4 regions of the Streptomyces sp. GbtcB7 genome follow, and region 1 is predicted to be linked to each of the others. Evidence: riboswitches for the same ligand, from Rfam matches in the RefSeq annotation. Region 1 holds a riboswitch; each other region holds the start of a gene.
What was found. Region 1 has a riboswitch for S-adenosylmethionine ahead of KVT44_RS36645 (cell envelope biogenesis protein OmpA). Riboswitches for the same ligand answer to the same signal wherever they lie in the genome.
Positions count from the first base shown of each region.

Region 2: linked by a shared signal. The riboswitch ahead of KVT44_RS41300 (aminotransferase class V-fold PLP-dependent enzyme) and the one ahead of KVT44_RS36645 (cell envelope biogenesis protein OmpA) in region 1 are both predicted to bind S-adenosylmethionine.
Region 3: linked by a shared signal. The riboswitch ahead of thrC (threonine synthase) and the one ahead of KVT44_RS36645 (cell envelope biogenesis protein OmpA) in region 1 are both predicted to bind S-adenosylmethionine.
Region 4: linked by a shared signal. The riboswitch ahead of KVT44_RS21120 (hypothetical protein) and the one ahead of KVT44_RS36645 (cell envelope biogenesis protein OmpA) in region 1 are both predicted to bind S-adenosylmethionine.

Region 1 covers NZ_JAGXJM010000027.1:85,729-87,923, reverse strand. The annotation lists gene KVT44_RS36650 (amino acid ABC transporter permease) at 1-378, opposite strand, end outside; SAM riboswitch class IV at 845-990, shown strand; gene KVT44_RS36645 (cell envelope biogenesis protein OmpA) at 1,278-1,967, shown strand; gene KVT44_RS36640 (YceI family protein) at 2,016-2,195, opposite strand, start outside.
Region 2 covers NZ_JAGXJM010000034.1:35,524-37,718, forward strand. The annotation lists gene trpD (anthranilate phosphoribosyltransferase) at 1-615, shown strand, start outside; SAM riboswitch class IV at 848-964, shown strand; gene KVT44_RS41300 (aminotransferase class V-fold PLP-dependent enzyme) at 1,158-2,195, shown strand, end outside.
Region 3 covers NZ_JAGXJM010000008.1:101,692-103,886, forward strand. The annotation lists gene KVT44_RS15460 (glucosyl-3-phosphoglycerate synthase) at 1-438, opposite strand, end outside; SAM riboswitch class I at 618-765, shown strand; gene thrC (threonine synthase) at 783-2,111, shown strand.
Region 4 covers NZ_JAGXJM010000012.1:153,188-155,382, forward strand. The annotation lists gene KVT44_RS21120 (hypothetical protein) at 9-1,061, opposite strand; SAM riboswitch class IV at 1,119-1,229, opposite strand; gene KVT44_RS21125 (DUF3293 domain-containing protein) at 1,480-1,980, shown strand; gene KVT44_RS21130 (hypothetical protein) at 1,983-2,195, shown strand, end outside.

The sequences.
Region 1 (2,195 bases):
CAGGACGACGATGAGCGGCACGGAGCGGAACAGCCAGATGTAGACCCAGCTCACCGCACGCAGCACGGGGCTTTTGGAGAGTCGGGCCAGGGCGAGCAGGATGCCGCCGAGCAGGCCCAACACGGCGCTGTAGAGCGTCACTTCGAGGGTGATGAGCAGGCCGTCGAGGATCGTGGGACGCAGGAACCAGTACTGGAACCGGTCCCACTGGAAGAAGGGGTTGGTCGCCAGCCCGTGGACGATCTGGGCGACCACGACGAGCACGATCGCCGAGGCGATCCAGCGGCCGGGGTGGCGCAGGGGCAGCACGCGTTGTGCCGCGGCCGGGCGGGGCTCCGTCGTGCTCAACGGCACGGCGGAGCCCAGGGATTCACTCATGGAGGGCTCCAACGAATGCGGACACACCGCCGCCGGCCCGTACGACGGCGGTGCGCGCGGGGACAGACGGATGTCAGGGGGTACGGAGGGGGAGGCTCACCGACAGCGCACCAACAGGGTGGCGGGCGAGGGAGGTCGAGCCGTGCGGACGTTCAACGCCGCGGAAGGCGGAAGCGGTCAGCCCTGACAGAGACAGCGGGCGCCGCGGGAGCTACAACACAGTGCGGTGGCGAGGCAGCCGTGGCGCCGCGAAGCGGTCGTCCCGTCAGCTGCGTACATCGCGTTCACCGTCACCATTCCGCCCCGTTGGGCCTCGAACGCACCGGAATCGATCCGGTCCGATGCGGCGTAAGTTAGGCATGGCCCCAAACGAATGTCAACGCGCACCGGCCGGAATGACCACGTGGTGAGACCGCGCATATGCCTTCTTGACGGCTCCGCGGACCGCACCGAGACTGGCGGGGACGGTCACGATTGTCAGCGCCCGTCGTGCGGGTTCTCCCGTTCGACGCGGTTATCGGCCCCGGCCCGCTGACAGGCAACCCTTCCACCGCGACGGGGTGCCCCGGGTGACGACCGGGTCCCGCCGGTGCGGCGGGGCAAGCGTGGTCTCGCCTCTTCGCGAGCCCCGGACACGGGAGCGATGGGAATGGCCAGGAGGAGCACGAACGGTCTGACCAGGCGCCTGCACATCGATCTGCAGCGGGTCTCCAGCGCGTACTGGTCCAGGCGGTCCGTCCGTACTGGTCCACGCGGTCCGTCCAGCGCGTACTGGTCCCTGCGGTCCGTCCGGTCGGGCACGTCCCACGATCCGGACCGGCCCGTACGTCAGCGCAGTCACTCCGTTCCGCCACCGCCGCCCAACGGGTCGCGGGGGCTTCGACGTTCCCTGGAGAGTCATGCCCAAGACAGTGTCGCTCGCCGCCCCTCGCCCCCACCGCATCCGCAGCCGCATCGGCGTCGGCCTGGCCGGCGGTTTCTACCCGGCGCCGCACCGCTATCAGCTGTACCTCGCCGAGGGCTGTCCGCGCTCGCTGCGCATCTCGGTCACCCTGGAGCTGCTCGGTCTCCACGACTCGGTCGCCACCACGCTGCTGACGCTTCCCGCCGAGACACCCGACGCGTTCGCCGCGCTGCGCGGCGCGTACGAGGCCACCTGGCACCACTACGACGGTCCGCTCACCGCGCCCGCGCTGTGCGACCGTTGGAGCGGACGGATCGTGAGCAACCACACGCCGGACATCCTGCGTGACCTCGCCGGACTGCCGGTCTGCCAGAGCGACGCCCGCCTCCCACGGCTGAACCCACCGGCCCTCACCGCGGACATCGACGCCTTGCGCGAACTCCTCGACCGGGACGTCACCCCCGCCGCGCCGCCGCTTGCGCGCACGACGGCACTCCAGTCGCTGGACCGGCAACTCGCCTCGCACGTCTACGCCTTGGGCGACGAGCTGACGGCCGCGGACGTCGACCTCTGGGTGGGCCTGACCCGACTCGGCCCGACGGAGTCCCTCTCACCGTACGGTCGGCTCCGCGACTACGTACGTCGGCTCGACGCCCACCCGGCCTTCCACGGCAAGGTGCGCTGAGCGCGTACGCCGGGGCCGGTAGGGCCCGGGCCCCGGCGCCGTGTCGGCTCAGCCCTTGGCGCGGGTGAAGACGAGCGTGCCGGTGACGGTCGTCAGGCCGCGGATCATGCCCATCTGGTTCCAGCCCATGTCGAACTGGTCGCGGTCCACGGTGAACTCCGCGGTGAGCGTGACGGTGTCGGCGCTCGCCCCGGTCACCCGGCCGGTGACGGGCTGCGGCCGGCTGAT
Region 2 (2,195 bases), on a different contig from region 1:
CGGGTGGCCGAGGTCGCGGAGGAGGCGGGGATCACCTTCTGCTTCGCGGTGAAGTTCCACCCGGCGCTGCGTCATGTCGCGGCGGCGCGAGGGCAGTTGGGGATCCGGACCACGTTCAACGTGCTGGGTCCGCTGACGAACCCGGCGCGGGTGAAGGCACAGGCCGTCGGAGTCGCGGACCTGCGCATGGCGCCGATCGTGGCGGGCGTGTTCGCCGAGCGCGGCAACTCCTCGCTCGTCTTCCGCGGCGACGACGGCCTGGACGAGCTGACCACCACCGCGACGTCCCGGGTCTGGATCGTCCGCGACGGCAAGGTCACCGAGGAGCGCTTCGACCCGCGTGACGTCGGCCTCGAACTCGTCCCCGTGGAGGCCCTGCGCGGCGCCGACGCGTCCTACAACGCGGACGTCGCCCGTCGCCTGCTCAACGGCGAGACGGGGCCGGTACGGGACGCTGTGCTGCTGAACTCCGCGGCGGCCCTCGTCGCCCTGTCCCCGACCGACGCGCCGCTCGCGGACCAGCTCCGCGCCGGGATGGCGAAGGCGGCGGAGGCGATCGACTCGGGGGCGGCGAAGCGAACGCTGGAACGCTGGGTGGCTGCGAGCCAGTCGTAGCTTGGTAGTTCGTCTGCGGGCCGGTGAGGGTTGCCCGCGCAGTCCCCCGCGCCCCTGAAGGGGCGCGGGGAACTGCGCGATCTTCTGGGGGTCTGGGGGCGGAGCCCCCAGGTAGGAATGGGACGGGTAGGGGCGGCGGGGGCGAGGAAACGTGGCGCCGCCTCCCACTCGGCGTCCCGGTATACGGACGCCGGGTTGCGGGTGGAAGATCTTGTGGCAGGATGCCGTATCAGGTCATGAGCGACAGCCATCAGGCCCCGGCCGGCTGTCCGGCAACCCTCCGTCCGTGGCGGGGTGCCCCGGGTGAGGACCAGGCCGTAGGCAGCGAGGTCTACGGCAAGCGCGGACCCCTCGAGAATCCCAGGGGTCCTGGTCGTTCGAGGGAGCCTTCTGTGAGCAAGCGAATGCGATAGGGCGTAGAGCCCCGCCTCCGCACACCCCTTTTGCCTTTCCTCCCTGCGCCGAGCCGTGCAGCCGCACACCCGTACCCCCGTGCACCCGGCCCGCGCAGCGATTCCGCCTGCCTCTCACAGGAGCTCGCCATGTCTGTCTCCACCGCTGCCGCCGACCAGACCGTTTGTGCCCCTCTGCCCGTTCTGGGCCGAGATGTCACCGTCCCGATCGTGACCGGCGGTGAGGTCACCTACGCCGCGCTCGACTACGCCGCCAGCGCCCCCGCCCTCCAGCGGGTGTGGGACGACGTCGCCGCGTACGCCCCGTACTACGGCAGCGTGCACCGCGGCGCCGGGTACCTCTCCCAGCTGTCCACCGACCTCTTCGAGAACGCCCGCAGGACCGTCGCGGAGTTCCTCGACTGCCGGGGCGACGACCAGGTCGTCTTCACCCGCTCCACCACCGACTCCCTCAACCTGCTCGCCGCCACCCTTCCGGCCGGCTGCCAGGTGTTCGTCTTCGAGACGGAACACCACGCCTCGCTGCTGCCGTGGAAGGACGCCCAGGTCACCTACCTCAACGCGCCTCGCACCCCGCAGGAGGCCGTCACGGCCCTGGAGCGGGCCCTCGCCGCCCGCGACCCCCACGGCCCGGCCCTCGTCTGCGTCACCGGCGCCTCGAACGTCACCGGCGAGCTGTGGCCGGTGCGCGAGCTGGCCGCCGCCGCGCACGCGCACGGTGCCCGGATCGTCCTGGACGCCGCCCAGCTCGCCCCACACCACCCGGTGTCGGTGCGGGACCTCGACGTCGACTGGGTCGCCTTCTCCGGGCACAAGCTGTACGCGCCGTTCGGCTCCGGCGTGCTCGCGGGCCGCGCCGACTGGCTGCGCGAGGCCGAGCCGTATCTCGCGGGCGGCGGCGCCAGCCGCAAGGTCACGCGGCGGGTGGACGGCGGCGTGGACGTGGAGTGGCACGAGAGCGCGGCCCGGCATGAGGCCGGTTCGCCGAACGTGATCGGCGCCTACTCCATCGCCTCCGCCTGCAAGGCGCTGACCGAGGCCGGTTTCGACAGGCTCGTCGCCCGCGAGGAGCAGCTGATCGGGGCCGTCCGCGCCGGTCTGGCCGAGCTGCCCGAGGTCCGCGTCCTGTCGCTCTTCGGCGACGACGCCCCGCGCGTCGGCGTCATC
Region 3 (2,195 bases), on a different contig from region 1:
GAGCAGCGGCCCCACGATCCCGGAGACGAAGTCCGAGGAGAACTCCTTCAGGTCCGCGTCGATGAAACAGACGATGTCCCCGCTCGTCACGAGGAGGGAACGCCACAGCACCTCGCCCTTGCCGGGCACGGTCGGGATGCGCGGCAGGATCTCGTCCCGGTGCACCACGCGCGCGCCCGCCGCGGCGGCCACCTGCGAGGTGCGGTCGGTCGAGCCCGAGTCGACGACGACGATCTCGTCGACGAGGGGCACCTGCTGCATCAGGTCGTGGCGGATGATGGCGACGATCTCGCCGACCGTCTCCTCCTCGTTCAGCGCAGGCAGGACGACGCTCACCGAGGAGCCCGTGGCCCGTTTGGCGGACATGAGTCTGTGGAGCGGGCGATCGGTCACGGACCAGGAGCGATTGCTCAGCCAGCGCTCAGTTTCCTTCAGCACAGTCTGCGGCTCCTCACTGTCTGATCACCCGGTGTCTCACGGTGTGATCCATCTCGCGGTTCGGACGACTATCTCAACTGTCCTGGCCTTCGGTTACAGTCTTGAACAACGCGGATGACCATCGCATGTCGTAGATCATTTGCGGACCACCGCACCACCCGCACGACACAACCGAATACCGCTCATCCAGAGGGGCAGAGGGATACGGCCCGATGAAGCCCCGGCAACCCTCCAGCTGGTTCCTGTCACATTGATGTGGCGAGGCTCCCGGCTAGGGAAGGTGCCAAATCCGTCTCACGGCGAAGTGCGTCGTGAGGAAGATGAGGAGAAAGGGCCTCGCCTCCATGGCTGCGCAGACTGTTGCAAGTTCGACTGTTGCAAGCACCACGAACCCTGTCGCGGGCGACACCACCACCGTAGTCGGTGTGGATCTCGGACCCGCCGCCGCGCTTTCCTGCCGCGAGTGCGGGCACCGCGTGCCGCTCGGCCCGGTCTTCGCCTGCGAGGAGTGTTTCGGCCCGCTGGAGATCGCGTACGACTTCTCGGCCTACGAAACCGAAGAGCTCCGGGCACGTATCGAAGCGGGCCCCGCGAACATCTGGCGCTACGCGCCGCTGCTCCCCGTCCCGGCCGACGTCGCCGACAAGCCGAACATCAACCCCGGCTGGACCAAGCTGGTCAAGGCCGACAATCTCGCCCGCGAGCTGGGCGTCGAGGCCGGCAAGCTCTTCGTCAAGGACGACTCCGGCAACCCGACGCACTCCTTCAAGGACCGCGTCGTCGCCCAGGCCATCGAGGCCGCCCGCGCGTTCGACTTCACGACCCTTTCCTGCTCCTCCACCGGCAACCTCGCCGGCGCCGTGGGCGCCGCCGCCGCCCGCGCCGGCTTCCGCTCCTGCGTGTTCATCCCGCACGACCTGGAGCAGGGCAAGGTCGTCATGGCCGCGATCTACGGCGGCGAGCTCGTCGGCATCGAGGGCAACTACGACGACGTGAACCGCTTCTGCTCCGAGCTGATCGGCGACCCGGCCGGCGAGGGCTGGGGCTTCGTCAACGTCAACCTGCGGCCGTACTACGCGGAGGGCTCCAAGACCCTCGCGTACGAGATCTGCGAGCAGCTGGGGTGGAAGCTCCCCGACCAGCTGGTGATCCCCATCGCCTCCGGCTCCCAGCTCACGAAGATCGACAAGGGTCTTCAGGAGCTGATCAAGCTCGGACTGGTCGAGGACAAGCCGTACAAGATCTTCGGTGCCCAGGCCGAGGGCTGCTCGCCGGTGTCCGTCGCCTACAAGGCCGGCCACGACGTCGTACGGCCCCAGAAGCCGAACACCATCGCCAAGTCGCTCGCCATCGGCAACCCGGCCGACGGGCCGTACGTGCTGGACATCGCGCGGCGCACGGGTGGGGCCGTGGAGGATGTGAACGACGAGCAGGTCGTCGATGCGATCAAGTTGCTCGCGCGTACGGAGGGGATCTTTGCGGAGACGGCGGGTGGGGTGACCGTGGGTGTCACCAAGAAGCTGATCGAGAACGGGCTGCTCGACCCGAGTCTGACGACCGTGGTCCTGAACACCGGGGACGGGCTCAAGACCCTGGATGCGGTGGCCGGCACGGGTCTGACGGCGACCATTCGTCCGAGCCTGGACTCCTTCCGGGAAGCTGGGCTTGCGTAAGCGCTTCGTTGGAAGGGCTGTCTTTCGGCTGCGGGCTGGTGGGGGCTGGTCGCGCAGTTCCCCGCGCCCCTGACGGGGCGCTCC
Region 4 (2,195 bases), on a different contig from region 1:
CATGGCCATCAGTAGTCCCGGTTGGCCAGAAGCACGTAGCAGCGTGACCAGTTGACGGTCCAGTCGCCCGCCACCGTGTAGCCGGCCTCGCGCACCTGTTCCGTCACCCGGTCCAGGAGGCTCCGCAGCGCATCCGAAGTATCACGGACCTGAGGCTCGCTGCCGGGCTCCCAGGCGGGCGCGGAGTACATCACGTGCTGTTCCGCCCCGCGCGCCCTGATGACCTCGACGGTGTGGTCGTCGTCGTTCTGGAGGGACACATAGCAGCTGCCGTCGTCCACTCCCTCGTCCGAATCGGCACTGGAGGAATCGGTGTCGTCGGTTGCGTTCAGGGGCCCTGCGACGTCGCTGCCGCAGGAGGACCACCAGAGCTGCCACGGCCCGTCAGTGGTCCTTTCCTCCCTGTCCAGTCTCGCCTGGGCGATATCGATCAGGGTGGTGAGCCCCCGCAGCGAGCGCCTGTCGAAGTCGGGGGGAAGTGTGTCACTCAGGTCGTAGATCGGATCGTTCGCCATCCCTTCGGCGAAGTCGTCCACAACCACCAGGACGCAGTCATCGTTCTCGTCATCCTCGTCGTCCTCGTCCTGGTTCTCCACCTTCGCGTACTGCCTTTTGTCGGCTTCGTGTCCCCAACAGAGGCCAGGCATGCCGCCATGCGCGCAGGTGCACGTGTCCGTCCCCTCGGCGGACTCGGTGGTCTCCTCGGGTTCCGAGGTCCCTTCGACTTCTGGGGACACCGGGGTGGGCTCCTCACCCGGGGAGGGAGCATCCCGGCGCGGGTTGAGACAGACTGCCTCCAAGGGGGCCTTGCCGATACGGCTGTTGCTCAGCCACTCGGGCACGTCGTCCCGTTGTTCGACGGCACGCGCTTGCAGAGGCCGGTCCGCGGAGCGGTAGAAGGCGATGTCGAAGCCGCGGTCGAGCCATTCGCCGAAGAGGTCATCAGTCCCTGGCGAACCGAGGCCGCTCGCCTCGGCCGTTCGGAACAGCACCCGTGCGGCGGCGAGTTCGATGACCGGCAGGCCCGCGCGGTCGGGCTCGGTCTCGGAGGGAACGGGCATGGTCGGGCAGCCTCCCGGAGTCGAAGGACCCCGGTAGCGCACTGTCCGCACCCCGGTGATCTGCGGTTCACCACGCACCACGCGCGGCGATCGGCCGTCCCCCGGGGACATCCGCGACGGACGGGATGCCGTCCAGCAAGCCGGGACTTGGCGCTGGAACTCGTGACCGAGCGGGAAATTAACACTCCTGACCGGCCTTCGCAACGTGATCCGAAACCCCTTGCTCCAGGATCCGATGCGTGACACCTTGCGACTCGGTCGACCCGGCCGAACTCGGCCGGGGGAAGCCACCGGTCGGCCATCGCGCACACCGTGCGGGTGACCTTCCGGGCCACACCGTGCTCCCATGCCCATGGGGGCAGGCATCGATCTCCCTGCACGGCGTGTAAGGGGGTCCTTCGTTCCACAGGAGGCCCTTGTGCACACCACCGACGCATCCGGTGCGCCCCAGAACTGGGAGCTCTACCGTCACGCGGTCGTGGACATCCACTTCCACGACCGGACCGTACGGGTCGAACCGCGTTCGCCGGGCACGGCCGAGGGATCCTTCCCGGAACCGGCCGGCAACACCGCCCTTCACGTGATCACGGCCTGGAATCCTCGTGGTCATACCGCCTCTGCCGAGTACAACGCCCACGCTCAGAGCTTGTTGATCGATGAGCTCAACCGGCAGCGGCTCACCTGGTGGCCCGCGGCAGGAGGCGACGCGCGCGGCACGCACGTCGAGGAGAGTGTCGCCGTCACGGGCATGAGCGACAGCGCGGCACGCGAACTGGGGCGGCGTTTCGGCCAGGACGCGATCTTCACCTGGACTCCCGACGCATGGCGTGTGTCGTCGTGCGACGGCGACACCGCAGCCGTGAGTGGATGGGCGGCGCTCACCAAGACCACAGGCACCGGCGTACGACAGGAGCGGTGACGATGGGCATGTACCCCATGCGGACCCCGGACCACTGTCCCCGCTGCGGCAGAACCCTCGGAAGAACTCTTGACGGCCCGCCGGCCGAGCGGGTCAGGGTCGACGGGTTTCCCGCGGAGGTGACGTACGAGACCGACCCCTTGTGCGGGGCGCGCTGGCACGTGTGGGACAAGACGTCCCCGCTGCGTGGCCTGGCCCGCTCCCGTGTGGACGGC